2 regions of the Streptomyces sp. NPDC001056 genome follow, and region 2 is predicted to be linked to the other one. Evidence: predicted binding sites of a transcription regulator. Region 2 holds the regulator's gene; the other holds the start of a gene.
The links. Region 2 encodes HrcA, which represses chaperone genes, less so after heat shock. Its sites were predicted from a motif close to TTNGCACTCNGNNNNNCNGAGTGCNAA; they were not measured.

Region 1 (7,199 bases), on a different contig from region 2:
CGTGCGCATGGACCACTTCATCGAGATCGACTTCGCCGGCTTCGCCAAGCTGGTCGACGCGCTCGGCGGGGTCGACGTCACCACGGGCCAGGACATCGACGACGACAAGAGCCACCTCCACCTGAAGGCCGGGTCCCATCACCTCGACGGCAGGCAGGCGCTGGCCCTCGCCCGCACCCGGCACGGCATAGGCGACGGCAGCGACCTCGGTCGGATAGGGCTCCAGCAGCTGCTGGTGAAGGCCCTGTTGGAACGGGTCTCCGGCACGGACCTGCTCACCGACCCGGCCAGGCTGTACCAGGTCGCCGACGCGGTCACCAAGAGCCTCACCACCGACACCGGCCTCGACTCCCTGGGCGAGCTGACCGAGTTGGGCAAGAGCCTGAAGGGGCTCGGCGCGGACCGGGTGAAGACCGTGATGATGCCGGTGGTCACGGCGCCCTCGGACCCCAACCGGGTGATCGCGAAGGAACCCGACGCGCAGAACCTGTGGGCGTCCTTGCGCTGACCGCCGCCGACCGCCCGACGACGCCGGTCACGGCCCCGCCGGCGGCCGGGCGGGCCCGCCGACCAGCATCGTCGGCGCACCCGCGACCCGGGTGAGGAACACGGTCGCCGCGTTCGGCCCCTGCGGCCTGACCTTGCGCCGCAGTTCCTCCGGCTCGACGGCCGACCCGCGCTTCTTCACGGTCAGCGTCCCGACCTCGCGCTCGCGCAGCAGGGCCTTCAGCTTCTTGACGTTGAAGGGAAGCAGGTCGGTGATCTCGTAGGGGGTGGCGTACGGGGTCGGGTGCAGCTCGTCGGCGGTGACGTACGCGATGGTCGCGTCGATCAGCCCGCCGCCGACCTCCTCGGCCACCTCGGCGACCAGGTGCGCGCGGATCACGGCGCCGTCCGGCTCGTACAAGTACCGCCCCACCGGCCGCACTCCGGGGTCCGGCAGCCCCCGCCCGAGCAGGGTGCGCGGGCCGGGCAGCAGGGTGGCGCGCACCGCACCCGGCGCCCCGGTCCCGAACCAGAGCACCGCCTCCTTCACATCGCCGCCGTCCGAGATCCACTCCGCCTCGGCCTCGGCGGGCACCGCCTCGTGCGGGATGCCGGGGGCGATCTTCAGCGCGGCGTGCGGCGCGGTGCGGGCGGCGGCCACGGCCCAGGACAGCGGCGGCGAGTACGCCTCGGGATCGAAGATCCGGCCTCGGCCGCCCCGCCGCGCCGGGTCCACGAACACGGCGTCGTACCCGGCGGTGTCCACCTCCGTGACGTCGGCCTCCCGCACCTCCATCAGGTCACCGAGCCCCAGGGCCTCGGCGTTCGCCCGTGCCACGGCCGCCGTCAGCGGGTCCCGGTCCACGGCGAGCACCCGGATTCCGGCCCGCGCCAGCGCGATGGCGTCCCCGCCGATCCCGCAGCACAGGTCCGCCACCGAGGTGACCCCGAGATCGGTCAGCCGCCGCGCCCGGTACGCCGCCACGCTCGCCCGCGTCGACTGCTCGACCCCGTTGGGCGTGAAGAACATCCGCTCCGCGTCCGCCGCCGCGAACTTGGCCGCCGCCCGCTGCCGCAGCCGGGCCTGGCCGAGCGCGGCCGACACCAGGTCGGCGGGGTGGTCGCGGCGCAGCCGGGTGGCGACGGCGAGTTCGTCGGCCGGGGCGGTGCCGCGGACCTCTTCGAGGAGGGCCCGGCCTTCGGGAGTGAGGAGGGGAGCGAGGTCGTTCACCGGGTCATTGTGGGCCAGTCGGTGGATGGTGTGCGCGCGGGCGGCGTCGTCGCCGGGGGAGCGGCGGCGGGGACTGCGAAGATCCAGCACCATGCGACTAGTAGTACAAAATGACAAAAGTCGGGCGCGGATCGCCCTCGGCTGCGGTGCCGCCGTCCTCGCCTCGACCGCCCTCGTGACCGGCTGCTCCGGCTCCGGCCCGCACGCCGCCCGCCCGGCGGCCGGCCAGGGCGCGGCCGCCCACCCCGCCCCGGACCTCCGTGCCGCCGAACACGCCCGCATGGTCGCCGCGGCGAAGCGCTGGGGCCTGGACGAGGTCCCGATCGCGCCCCCACGGCCGCCCGCGGTGAAGCCGCGCATCACCGCGCGCGCGGGGTTCGAGGTGGACCACCAGGACGACTGGGACCTGCCGCCGGTCTTCACCACGGTCCCGACCAAGGACAAGGTCGTCTTCCTCACCATCGACGACGGCTCGGAGAAGGACCCCCGGTTCCTGCAGATGATGCGGGACCTGAAGATCCCCTACACCGCGTTCCTCAGCAACTACCTGGTCAAGGACGACTACGGCTACTTCCGCAAGGCCCAGTCCTACGGCAACACCCTCAACAACCACACCCTCACCCACCCCTACCTGCCGGGGCTCTCCTACGAGGAGCAGAAGCACGAGATCTGCGACATGCAGGACATCATGCGGAAGCAGTACGGCAAGCGCCCGACCGTCTTCCGCCCGCCCTACGGCAACTACAACCAGGACACGCTGGTCGCCGCCAAGTCCTGCGGCATCAAGTACGCCCCGATCTGGAACGAGGAGGTGTACGTCGACCACTGGGAGTACCGCGAGGACGACCAGCGACTGCGCCGCGGCGACATCGTCCTCACCCACTTCCGGGGCCGCAGCGACTGGGACGGCACGATGGTCGACGACATGCGCCGCTTCCTGAACAAGGTGACGCGCGAGGGATATGCGGTGGCACGGCTGGAGGACTACCTGTGAGGCGCCCGGAGGGACGGCGGTGAGGCGCCCGGAGGGCCGCTCGTGACGGCGTGTTCGCGGGGCGGGTGCCCGGGGCGCCCGCGGGGGCACCGGTGAGGCGGTGGGCGCCGGGAGGGAGCGTCGTGCTCGCCGGGGCGCTCGCCTCGACCCTGTTCCTCGGGGGCTGCGCCCAGCCCGTCGCCCCCATCGAGCGCCTGGGCAAGAAGGCCGCCGAGGGGGTGCGCCCGCACGCCCGGCCCCTCGCGGCGCCCCCGTCCGGCCGCGCCCTGCCCCCGGTCGTGGACCACATCCCCACCCGCGACCGGGTCGTCTTCCTCACCTACGACGCCCCCGTCCGGGACCCCGGCCTCACCGCCGCGCTGCGCGAACTCCGCCGCCCGGTGAGCCGGTTCACCCCCGGGCGCGTGCCCCTGGCGGGAGCGTCGTACGCCAGCCAGCGCGCCACCCTCTGCGCCCGCCGCACCCGCCTGCTGCGCCCGCCCGGCGGGGAGTACGACCCGACGACCCTGCGCGCCGCCGCCGACTGCGGCGTCACCGCCGTCGTCCTCTGGCGCGCCGCCCTGACCCCGGCGGGCCTCACCTATCCCCGGGGTCCCCGCCACCTCCGCCGCGGCGACATCGTCCGACTGGTGCCCGGCGCCGCCACGGACCCTCTCCTGCGCACCCTCCGCAAGCGGAACCTGACGGTGGCCAGGCTGGAGGACTACCTCGGCTGACCGGCGCCGGCCGGTCCACCGGCCCGTCCGGCGTTCGAGGACGAGGACGCGGACCGAGGACGGGGCTTCCGGGGCGCGCGCCCCCCCGGGGGACGGCGGGCGGACCCCGGTGCGAAACGCCCTCCGGTCGCCCGAGATCGTCCGACGCGCCGCACGGCATTGGCACTCCGCTTGACCGAGTGCTAATCCCGGTCATAGTCTCGGCTCTGGCACTCCCCCCTGGAGAGTGCCAACAACGCGACGGGCAGGTCCGGCACCCGCGACGACGGATCGACCTGGTCGCCACCTCAGACAGTTAACCCCGTGAGATCTCCGAAGGGGGAGGTCGGATCGTGACGACCGCCAGCTCCAAGGTTGCCATCAAGCCGCTCGAGGACCGCATCGTGGTCCAGCCGCTGGACGCCGAGCAGACCACGGCCTCTGGCCTGGTCATCCCGGACACCGCGAAGGAGAAGCCCCAGGAGGGCGCCGTCCTCGCCGTGGGCCCGGGCCGTTTCGAGAACGGCGAGCGCCTGCCGCTCGACGTCAAGGTCGGCGACGTCGTCCTGTACAGCAAGTACGGCGGCACCGAGGTGAAGTACAGCGGCGAGGAGTACCTCGTCCTCTCGGCTCGCGACGTTCTCGCGATCATCGAGAAGTAATTCACCCCGAGCGAACCTTTGCTCTGAACTGCGCCCCTGGCCCCCTGCGACCGATAACGAAGCCGGGCGCCCGGGGCGCAGTTCGTCTTTTTCACCCACAGATTTCGAGAGGGCTCCCGCTGTCATGGCGAAGATCCTGAAGTTCGACGAGGACGCCCGTCGCGCCCTTGAGCGCGGCGTCAACAAGCTGGCCGACACGGTGAAGGTGACGATCGGCCCCAAGGGTCGCAACGTCGTCATCGACAAGAAGTTCGGTGCCCCTACCATCACCAACGACGGTGTCACGATCGCCCGCGAGGTCGAGATCGATGACCCGTACGAGAACCTCGGCGCGCAGCTGGTGAAGGAGGTGGCGACCAAGACCAACGACATCGCGGGTGACGGCACCACCACCGCCACCGTGCTCGCCCAGGCGCTGGTGCGCGAGGGCCTGCGGAACGTCGCCGCCGGCGCCTCCCCGGCCGCCCTGAAGAAGGGCATCGACGCCGCCGTCAAGGCCGTCTCCGACGACCTGCTCGCCACGGCCCGCCCGATCGACGAGAAGTCCGACATCGCCGCCGTGGCCGCGCTGTCCGCCCAGGACCAGCAGGTCGGCGAGCTGATCGCCGAGGCGATGGACAAGGTCGGCAAGGACGGTGTCATCACCGTCGAGGAGTCCAACACCTTCGGTCTGGAGCTGGACTTCACCGAGGGCATGGCCTTCGACAAGGGCTACCTGTCGCCGTACTTCGTCACGGACCAGGAGCGTATGGAGGCCGTCCTCGACGACCCGTACATCCTGATCCACCAGGGCAAGATCGGCTCCATCGCGGACCTGCTGCCGCTGCTGGAGAAGGTCATCCAGGCCGGCTCCAAGCCGCTGCTGATCATCGCCGAGGACGTCGAGGGCGAGGCCCTGTCGACCCTGGTCGTCAACAAGATCCGCGGCACCTTCAACGCCGTCGCGGTGAAGGCCCCCGGCTTCGGCGACCGCCGCAAGGCGATGCTTCAGGACATGGCCGTCCTCACCGGCGCCACCGTCATCTCCGAGGAGGTCGGCCTCAAGATCGACCAGGTCGGCCTCGACGTCCTCGGCTCCGCCCGCCGCGTCACCGTCACCAAGGACGACACCACGATCGTCGAGGGTGCCGGCAAGGCCGAGGACCTGAACGGCCGCGTCGCGCAGATCAAGGCCGAGATCGAGAACACCGACTCCGACTGGGACCGCGAGAAGCTCCAGGAGCGCCTCGCGAAGCTGGCCGGCGGCGTGTGCGTGATCAAGGTCGGCGCCGCCACCGAGGTGGAGCTGAAGGAGAAGAAGCACCGTCTGGAGGACGCCATCTCCGCGACCCGCGCCGCGGTCGAGGAGGGCATCGTCTCCGGTGGTGGCTCCGCCCTGGTGCACGCCTCCAAGGTCCTTGAGGGCAACCTCGACAAGACCGGCGACGAGGCCACCGGTGTCGCCGTGGTCCGCAACGCGGTCGTCGAGCCGCTGCGCTGGATCGGCGAGAACGCCGGCCAGGAGGGCTACGTCATCGTCTCCAAGGTCAAGGACCTGGAGAAGGGTCAGGGCTACAACGCCGCCACCGGCGAGTACGGCGACCTGGTCAAGGCCGGCGTCATCGACCCGGTCAAGGTGACCCGCTCCGCCCTGGAGAACGCCGCCTCCATCGCCTCCCTGCTGCTCACGACCGAGACCCTGGTCGTCGAGAAGAAGGAAGAGGAGCCGGAGGCCGCCGCGGGCCACGGCCACAGCCACGGCCACGCCCACTGAGCCCCACCGCTCCGACCGAAGGCCCGGCACCCCGCGAGGGGTGCCGGGCCTTCGGCCTGCCTACTGCTCCAACTCGTCCAGCGCGCCCAACTGCTGCATCAGCCCCAGCTGGTCGTGCTGCCACCAGGTCTCGGTGATCTTGCCGTCCGGGGTGAAGCGGAAGAAGGTCATGCCGGTCATGGTGACGCGGCGGCCGGTGGGGGCGATGCCGAGGAAGTCGCCCGTGTGGATGGCCCGCCAGGTCCAGCGGGCGCAGGCGCGGTCCTCCTGGGCGAGGACGTCCTCGACGGTGAAGTCGGAGTCGAAGGCGGCCCGCCACATGCGGTACTCGGCGCGGGCGTTGTCCAGGCCGATGGTGTCCTGCGGGTTCACCGGGTCGTGGCTGTGCACGTCCTCGTCCAGCAGGTCGTTGAGCGGGGGCAGCTCGCCCGGGGCCGCGAGGGTGGTGAAGAACCGCCGCACGGTGCCCTCGGCCGACAGGTCGTCCCGAACGACGTCGAGATCCATGAACACGGGCGACTCGTCGCACAGGGCGGCCATCTCCCGGAAGACCTGCTCGGTCTCCGGCAGGCCGGAGTTGCGCAGCGCGTCCTCGTACGAGGCGAACTCCACGACCTCCACGAGGTGCGCGGCGTCCGAGCGGTCCCGGCCGACCAGTGTGTGGGTCGCCGTCCGCCGTCCCCTGGTCCGCGCGATCCAGTCGTCCATGAGCCGGTTCATCTCGTCCGGCCGGCTCGTCCTGCAGTCGATGAGCTGTACGAAGGTCATGGCGCCGCCTCCGGCCCCCCTGGTCCGGTCTTCCCTCCCATTTTCGCACCGGACCGCCGACGGCACCCGCCTTGCGCGAACGGCTACTGCGGGCCGTACTTGCGCCCGGTGCGGGCGGTGACCCCGCCGAGGAGCCCGCGCGGGGCGATCTTCACCAGGCCCATCAGCGCCTTGTAACGGGGGTCCGGGATGGACAGCGACTTGCCGCGCGCCAGGTCGGCGAGGCCCGCCGCGACCAGCTTGTCGGCGTCCAGCCACATCCAGCCGGGGATGTTGTCCGTGCCCATTCCGGCCCGCTGGTGGAACTCGGTGCGCACGAACCCGGGGCACAGGGCCATCAGCCGGACGCCGCTGCCGGCCAGGTCCCGTGCCGCGCCCTGGGTGAACTGCACGACCCACGCCTTGGACGCGCCGTAGGTGCCCCGGGGCACGAAGGCCGCCACCGAGGCGACGTTGACCACCCCGCCCCGGCCGCGCTCGCGCATCGCCTCCGCCGCCGCCGAGGTCAGCCGCAGCACCGCCTCGCAGTGCACCTTGAGCATCGTCAGCTCGTCGGCCATGGAGACGTCCAGATAGCGGCCCTTGTTGCCGAAACCGGCGTTGTTGATCA
Region 2 (7,199 bases):
ACGCAGGGTGCGGCGGCTCGCGTTGCCGGGACCGTCCACCGGTGGACGGTCCGGCACCGGCCTCCTCAGCCCCGCAGCAGCAGCCACTCCTGGAGTTCCACCAGGTTGCCCTCGGGGTCCTTGAGGTGGGCGACGCGCATGCGCTCGGTCAGGGGGGCGGGGGGTCGCAGGAGGGTGGCGCCGCGGGAGGTGATGGCGGCGCAGTAGGCGTCGAGGTCGTCGACGCGCAGGACGACCAGGGAGCGGTGGCCGTTGACGAGGGTGGCGAGTTCGGGGAGGAGTTCGGCCATCATGGCGCGGTCCTGGAGGGCGATGCCCGCGGAACCGGTGTGGGGGCTGAACTTCTCGTAGGGGCCCTCGGTCGCGCCGGACTGCGGCTTCAGGCCGAGGACGTCGGCGTAGAAGCGGTAGCAGGCGGCGAAGTCGGTGACGAGGAGCCGTACTTGGGCGAGTTCCATGGTGTCCCCCGGACGGTGTTCAGGACCAGCGGCCGGTGCGGCCCAGGAGGAGGGCCGCGGCGGCGGTGCCGGCGGTGGATGTACGCAGCACACTAGGCCCGAGGACGTACGCCTTCGCGCCCGCCTCCTCGAAGAGCGCCAACTCGTCGCGGGAGACGCCCCCTTCGGGCCCCACGACCAGTACGATCTCGCCCTCGGCGGGGAGTTCGGCCGTGGCCAGCGGCTCGCTGGCGTGCTCGAAGTCGGAGTGCAGCACCCCGGCGAAGTCGGCCTCGGCCAGAAGCGCCGCCACCTGCTTGGTGGTCGCCGCCTCCGCGACCTCCGGGAAACGCACCCGCCGCGACTGCTTGCCGGCCTCGCGCGCCGTGGCCCGCCACTTGCCGAGCGCCTTCAGACCCCGCTCACCCCTCCACTGCGTGATGCAGCGCGCGGCCTGCCACGGCACGATCGCGTCGACGCCGACCTCGGTCATCGTCTCGACGGCCAGCTCCCCCCGGTCCCCCTTGGGCAGCGCCTGCACCACCGTGATCCGGGGCCGCGGCGCGGGCTCCTCGGACACCTCCGGCATCCGTACGACCAGCCGGTCCTTGCCCTCGATGCCGAGCACCTCGCACACCGCGTAGCGCCCCGCGCCGTCGGTGAGCACGACCTCCTCGCCGGCCTCCAGGCGCTTGACCGACACCGCGTGCCGGCCCTCGGGACCGTCCAGGACATAGCGGTCGCCGTCCGGGGTGAAGTCCGGTACGACGAAGACGGGCGCGGTCATCGCTGTCCACCACCGATCACGGGACGCACGGCCAACTGGGCGCGGGCCTCGGCGAGTTCGGCCGCCAGCACCTCCACCAGCCGCCCGGCGGGCAGTTCCCGGGCCAGCCGGTGGCCCTGGCCCGCCCACAGCGCCATGCCCTGGGCGTCCCCGGCCTTGGCGGCGGCCTTGCGCAGTGGCGAGGTGAGGTGGTTGATCTCCGGGTAGGCGGCGGGCGCGTACGGCCCGTGCTCGCGCAGGAAGCGGTTGACCAGGGCGCGCGCCGGGCGGCCGGTGAACGCGCGGGTGGTCTCGGTGCGCGCGAACAGGGGGTTGGTCAGGGCCTGCTTGTGCACCTCGGGCGCACCGGACTCGGGGGTGGCGAGGAAGGCGGTGCCCAGCTGGGCCGCGCTCGCGCCCGCCGCGAGGACGGCGGCGATCTGGGCGCCGCGCATGATGCCGCCGGCGGCGACGACCGGGAGGCGGACGGCCTCGCGGATCTGCGTGATCAGGGACAGCAGGCCGATGCCGGTGCCGTCGTTCTCCGCGATGTCCCGGTGCGTGCCCTGGTGGCCGCCGGCCTCCACGCCCTGGGCGATCACGGCGTCCGCCCCGGCCCGCTCCACCGCGACGGCCTCCTCGGCGGTGGTGGCGGTGACCAGCGTGACGGTCCCGGCCCGCCGCAGCCGCTCCAGCGCCTCCCGGCTCGGCACGCCGAAGTGGAAGGAGACCGCGGGCACCGGGTCGTCCAGGAGCACCGCGAGCTTGGCGTCGTAGCCGTCGTCCCGGCCGCTGTCCGGATCGCCCAGCTCGGTCTCGTACCAGGCGGCCTCGCCGGCCAGCTGGTGGGCGTAGACCTCGACCGCGCCGCTCTCCGCGTACTCCGGCTGCGGCATGAACACATTGACGCCGAAGGGGCGGTCGGTGAGGCTCCGCAGCCGCTTGATCTCCTGGTACATGCCGTCGGCCGTCTTGTACCCGGCGGCCAGGAACCCGAGCCCGCCGGCCTCGCCCACGGCCGCGGCCAGCTCCGGGACGGAGACGCCGCCGGCCATGGGGGCCTGCACGATCGGGTGACGGAGAAGATCGGTCAGCGCGGAGGACATGACCGCATGGTGTCACGTCCCCCGAACAAGTCCGAATCGGGTGCCGGTCTCGGCATATACCGCGCGCACCTGCGCTTCTCGGCAGGTGACCGGGGCCGGGGGGCAGGGCCCCCGGCTCACCCATCAGCGTCCGTTGAACGCGTCCTTCAGCCGCGAGAACAGCCCCTGCTGACCCGGCTGGAACTGACCCTGCGGCCGCTCCTCGCCCCGCAGCTTCGCCAGCTCGCGCAGCAGTCGCTCCTGCTCCGGGTCCAGCTTCGTCGGCGTCTGCACCTCGACGTGCACGATCAGGTCGCCCCGGCCGCCGCCCCGCAGGTGCGTGACGCCCCGGCCGTGCAGCGGGATCGACTGCCCGGACTGCGTGCCCGGCCGGATGTCGACCTCCTCAAGACCGTCCAGCGTCTCCAGCGGCACCTTCGTGCCGAGCGCCGCCGCGGTCATCGGGATCGTCACCGTGCAGTGCAGGTCGTCGCCGCGGCGCTGGAACGTGGAGTGCGGCAGCTCGTGGATCTCGACGTACAGGTCACCGGCCGGACCGCCACCGGGCCCGACCTCGCCCTCACCGGCGAGCTGGATCCGCGTGCCGTTGTCGACACCGGCCGGGATCTTCACGGTCAGCGTGCGACGCGAGCGGACCCGCCCGTCCCCGGCGCACTCCGGGCACGGCGTGGGGACCACGGTCCCGAAGCCCTGGCACTGGGGGCACGGCCGCGAGGTCATGACCTGGCCCAGGAAGGACCGGGTGACCTGCGAGACCTCACCGCGGCCGCGGCACATGTCACACGTCTGCGCCGACGTGCCGGGCGCCGCGCCCTCGCCGTTGCAGGTGTTGCAGACGACCGCCGTGTCGACCTGGATGTCCTTGGTCGTCCCGAAGGCCGCCTCGTCCAGCTCGACCTCGATCCGGATCATCGCGTCCTGGCCGCGCCGGGTGCGCGAGCGCGGCCCGCGCTGCGACGCCGTACCGAAGAACGCGTCCATGATGTCGGAGAAGTTGCCGAAGCCACCGGCCCCGAAGCCGCCCGCGCCGGCGCCGCCGGACTGCGAGAGGGGGTCCCCGCCGAGGTCGTAGACCTGCTTCTTCTGCGGGTCCGACAGCACCTCGTAAGCGGCGTTGATCTCCTTGAACCGCTCCTGGGTCTTCGGGTCGGGGTTGACGTCCGGGTGCAGCTCGCGCGCGAGCCGCCGGAACGCCTTCTTGATCTCATCCTGCGACGCGTCGCGGCGCACGCCGAGAACGGCGTAGTAGTCCGTGGCCACTTACGACTCCGCCAGGATCTGTCCGACGTACCGTGCCACTGCGCGTACCGCTCCCATCGTTCCCGGGTAGTCCATGCGGGTCGGTCCGACCACGCCGAGCTTGGCAACCGCCTCGCCGCCCGAACCGTAGCCCACCGACACCACGGAGGTTGAGTTGAGTCCTTCGTGGGCGATCTCGTGCCCGATGCGCACGGTCATGCCCGGATCCTTCGCCTCGCCGAGGAGCTTGAGGAGCACGACCTGCTCCTCAAGGGCCTCCAGGACGGGCCGGATCGTGAGGGGGAAGTCGTGTCCGAAGCGGGTGAGATTGGCGGTGCCGCCGATCATCAGCCGCTCCTCGTTCTCCTCGACCAGTGTCTCCAGAAGAGTGGAGAGCACCGTGGAGACCGTACCGCGATCCTCGTGTTCGAAGGCGTCCGGCAGGTCCTCGACCAGCTTCGGCACGTCCGCGAACCGGCGGCCCGCGACCCGGCTGTTGAGCCGCGCGCGCAGGTCCGCGAGGGACGCCTCGCCGAACGGCGCCGGGCAGTCGACCATCCGCTGCTCGACCCGGCCGGTGTCCGTGATCAGCACGAGCATCACGCGCGCGGGGGCGAGCGCGAGCAGTTCCACGTGCCGCACGGTGGACCGGGTCAGGGACGGGTACTGCACGACGGCGACCTGCCGGGTCAGCTGCGCGAGCAGCCGTACCGTACGCGCCACGACGTCGTCGAGGTCGACGGCGCCGTCCAGGAAGTTCTGGATCGCGCGCCGCTCGGGCGCGGTCATCGGCTTGACGCCGGCGAGCTTGTCGACGAACAGCCGGTAGCCCTTGTCGGTGGGGATGCGCCCCGCGCTGGTGTGCGGCTGCGCGATGTACCCCTCGTCCTCCAGGGCCGCCATGTCGTTGCGTACGGTCGCCGGGGACACGCCGAGACTGTGCCGCTCGGTCAGGGCCTTGGACCCGACCGGCTCCTCGGTGCCGACATAGTCCTGGACGATGGCGCGCAGCACCTGAAGCCTGCGTTCACTCAGCATTCGCGCGCACCTCCAGCACGTCGTCCCCTTGTTCCCTCGGTTGTCCGCCTTGGCACTCTTCGCATGTGAGTGCCAGCGTTCCCCGGCCCAGTGTACGGCCGTGGGGTACACACAGGGCAAGGTCGGTGCCCCTGCGAGCGCTCCTGCGGTTAGCGTCGCGGTATGACGGTGACTTGGGAAGAGCACGGATGGCAGCGGCTGGCCACCGGGGTGGGGCGGTGTCGGCTGCCGGGCTGGGACTGCACGGCCGGGCTGGTCCTGGGCGCGGACGCGGCGCTCATGGTGGACGCCGGGTCGAGCCTCGCGGAGGGGGCGCGGCTGCGGTCCGCGGCCGAGGCGCTCGCCGGTGGACGTGTGACCCATCTCGCGCTGACCCATGTCCATTTCGACCATGTCTTCGGGGCCCCGGCGTTCGCGGGGGCCGCGGTGTACGCGGCGGTGGGGGCGGACGCGGTGTTCCGCCAGGGGCGCGACGAGCTGCGGCACGACGCCGTCCACCACGGGCTTCCGGCGGAGGAGGCCGAGGAGGCGGCGCTGGCCCTGGTGCCGCCGCGGCACCTGGTCTCCGGGGAGCGGACCCTGGACCTGGGTCCGGGCCGGCAGGTGCTGCTGGCCAACGTCGGTCCCGGGCACACCGCCCATGACCTGGTCGTTCTGGTGCCCGGCGATCCGGAGGTGGTGTTCTGCGGCGACCTGGTGGAGGAGTCGGGGGAGCCCCAGGCGGGCCCGGACGCCGTACCGTCGCGCTGGCCGGACGCGCTGGACCGGCTGCTGGCGCTGGGCGGCGAGGACGCGCTGTACGTGCCCGGTCACGGCGCGGTGGTCGACGCGGCGTTCGTACGACGTCAACGGGACGCGTTGGCGGCGCGTTTCGGCGTGTCATGAGCGCCGCCCCGCCGCTTCTCCTATCGTCATCCGAATGCGCCCACCCGTCTCCCACCGCCGCCCTTCCCCCGAGGGCCCTTCGGGCCCGCGCCCCCGTCCCTACTCCCCGGATCTGACTCCTCCCTGGAAGAAACCCCAGCAGGTGCCGGAGGTGCCCGCCGAGCCGGGGCTCGTCGTGGAGGAGCCCGGCACCGGGTTCTGCGGGGCGGTGATCCGCTGCGAGGCGGGCACGGTGACCCTGGAGGACCGCTTCGGCAGACACCGGGTGTTCCCGCTGGAGCCGCGCGGCTTCCTGCTGGAGGGCCGGGTGGTCACGCTCGTACGACCGGCGTCCGGCCCGGTGCGGCCCACCCGCACCGCCTCCGGCTCGGTCGCCGTCCCCGGCGCCCGCGCCCGGGTGGCCCGGGCCGGCCGCATCTACGTCGAGGGCCGGCACGACGCCGAGCTGGTCGAGAAGGTCTGGGGCGACGACCTGCGCGTCGAGGGCGTGGTCGTGGAGTACCTGGAGGGTGTGGACGACCTCTCCTCGATCGTCGCCGACTTCTCCCCCGGCCCGGACGCCCGCCTCGGCGTCCTCGTGGACCACCTCGTCCCGGGCACGAAGGAATGGCACATCGCCCGGTCGGTGACCAGCGAGCACGCCCTGGTGGTCGGCCACCCGTACATCGACGTCTGGGAAGCGGTGAAACCCGCCTCCCTGGGCATCGCGCAGTGGCCGCGGGTGCCCCGCGGCCAGGACTGGAAGACGGGCGTGTGCCGCGCCCTGGGCTGGCCCTCGGACAACACCGGCGCGGTGTGGCAGGCGATCCTGAAGCGGGTGGACTCCTACAAGGACCTGGAGCCCGAGCTGCTGGGGCGGGTGGAGGAGCTGATCGATTTCGTCACGGGCGCGTGATCAGTCCACCAGGTCCCGTACGACCGCGTCCGCGAGCAGCCGTCCCCGCAGGGTGAGGACGGCACGGCCCTCGTCGTACGGGCCGGGGTCCAGGAGGCCGTCGGACAGGGCGCGGCGGGCGGCGGCGCGGCCCTGCTCCTTCAGGAGGGACAGCGGCACGCCCTCGCGCAGGCGCAGCTCCAGGAGGACGCGTTCGACGCGGCGGTCCTCGTCGGACAGCACCTCGCGGCCGGCGCCCGGGGAGCGGCCGGAGGCGAGGGCGGAGGCGTAGGCGCCGGGGTGCTTCACGTTCCACCAGCGCACGCCGCCCACGTGGGAGTGGGCGCCGGGGCCCGCGCCCCACCAGTCGGCGCCGCGCCAGTACAGCTCGTTGTGCAGGCAGCGGCCGGCCTCGGAGGTGGCCCAGTTGGAGACCTCGTACCAGGAGAAGCCCGCGGCGGAGAGCGTCTCCTCGGCGATCAGGTAGCGGTCGGCGTGGACGTCGTCGTCGGTCATCGGGACCTCGCCCCGGCGGATCCGGCGCGCGAGCCGCGTGCCCTCCTCCACGATGAGCGCGTAGGCGCTGACGTGGTCGGGGCCCGCGCCGATCGCGGCGTCCAGGGAGGCCCGCCAGTCGTCGTCGCTCTCCCCCGGGGTGCCGTAGATCAGGTCGAGGTTCACATGGTCGAAGCCCGCCGCGCGGGCCTCCGCCACGCACGCCTCGGGCCGGCCGGGGGTGTGGGTGCGGTCGAGGATCTCCAGCACGTGCTGCCGGGCGCTCTGCATCCCGAAGGAGATCCGGTTGAAGCCGCCCTCCCGGAGCGTCGCGAGGTAGGCCGGGTCGACCGACTCCG

Region 1: the regulator HrcA is predicted to act here: its motif matches at 3,587-3,613, upstream of groES (co-chaperone GroES).

What each region holds. Positions count from the first base shown of each region.
Region 1 is NZ_JBSFLI010000006.1:65,115-72,313, forward strand. It holds gene ACWDD7_RS09575 (LCP family protein) at 1-508, shown strand, start outside; gene ACWDD7_RS09580 (THUMP-like domain-containing protein) at 536-1,717, opposite strand; gene ACWDD7_RS09585 (polysaccharide deacetylase family protein) at 1,809-2,711, shown strand; gene ACWDD7_RS09590 (hypothetical protein) at 2,834-3,427, shown strand; gene groES (co-chaperone GroES) at 3,760-4,068, shown strand; gene groL (chaperonin GroEL) at 4,193-5,821, shown strand; gene ACWDD7_RS09605 (ester cyclase) at 5,882-6,589, opposite strand; gene ACWDD7_RS09610 (SDR family NAD(P)-dependent oxidoreductase) at 6,673-7,199, opposite strand, start outside.
Region 2 is NZ_JBSFLI010000050.1:12,154-19,352, forward strand. It holds gene ACWDD7_RS34790 (VOC family protein) at 66-458, opposite strand; gene ACWDD7_RS34795 (16S rRNA (uracil(1498)-N(3))-methyltransferase) at 478-1,224, opposite strand; gene ACWDD7_RS34800 (nitronate monooxygenase) at 1,221-2,309, opposite strand; gene dnaJ (molecular chaperone DnaJ) at 2,433-3,569, opposite strand; gene hrcA (heat-inducible transcriptional repressor HrcA) at 3,570-4,586, opposite strand; gene ACWDD7_RS34815 (MBL fold metallo-hydrolase) at 4,749-5,471, shown strand; gene ACWDD7_RS34820 (DUF3097 domain-containing protein) at 5,506-6,366, shown strand; gene hemW (radical SAM family heme chaperone HemW) at 6,367-7,199, opposite strand, start outside.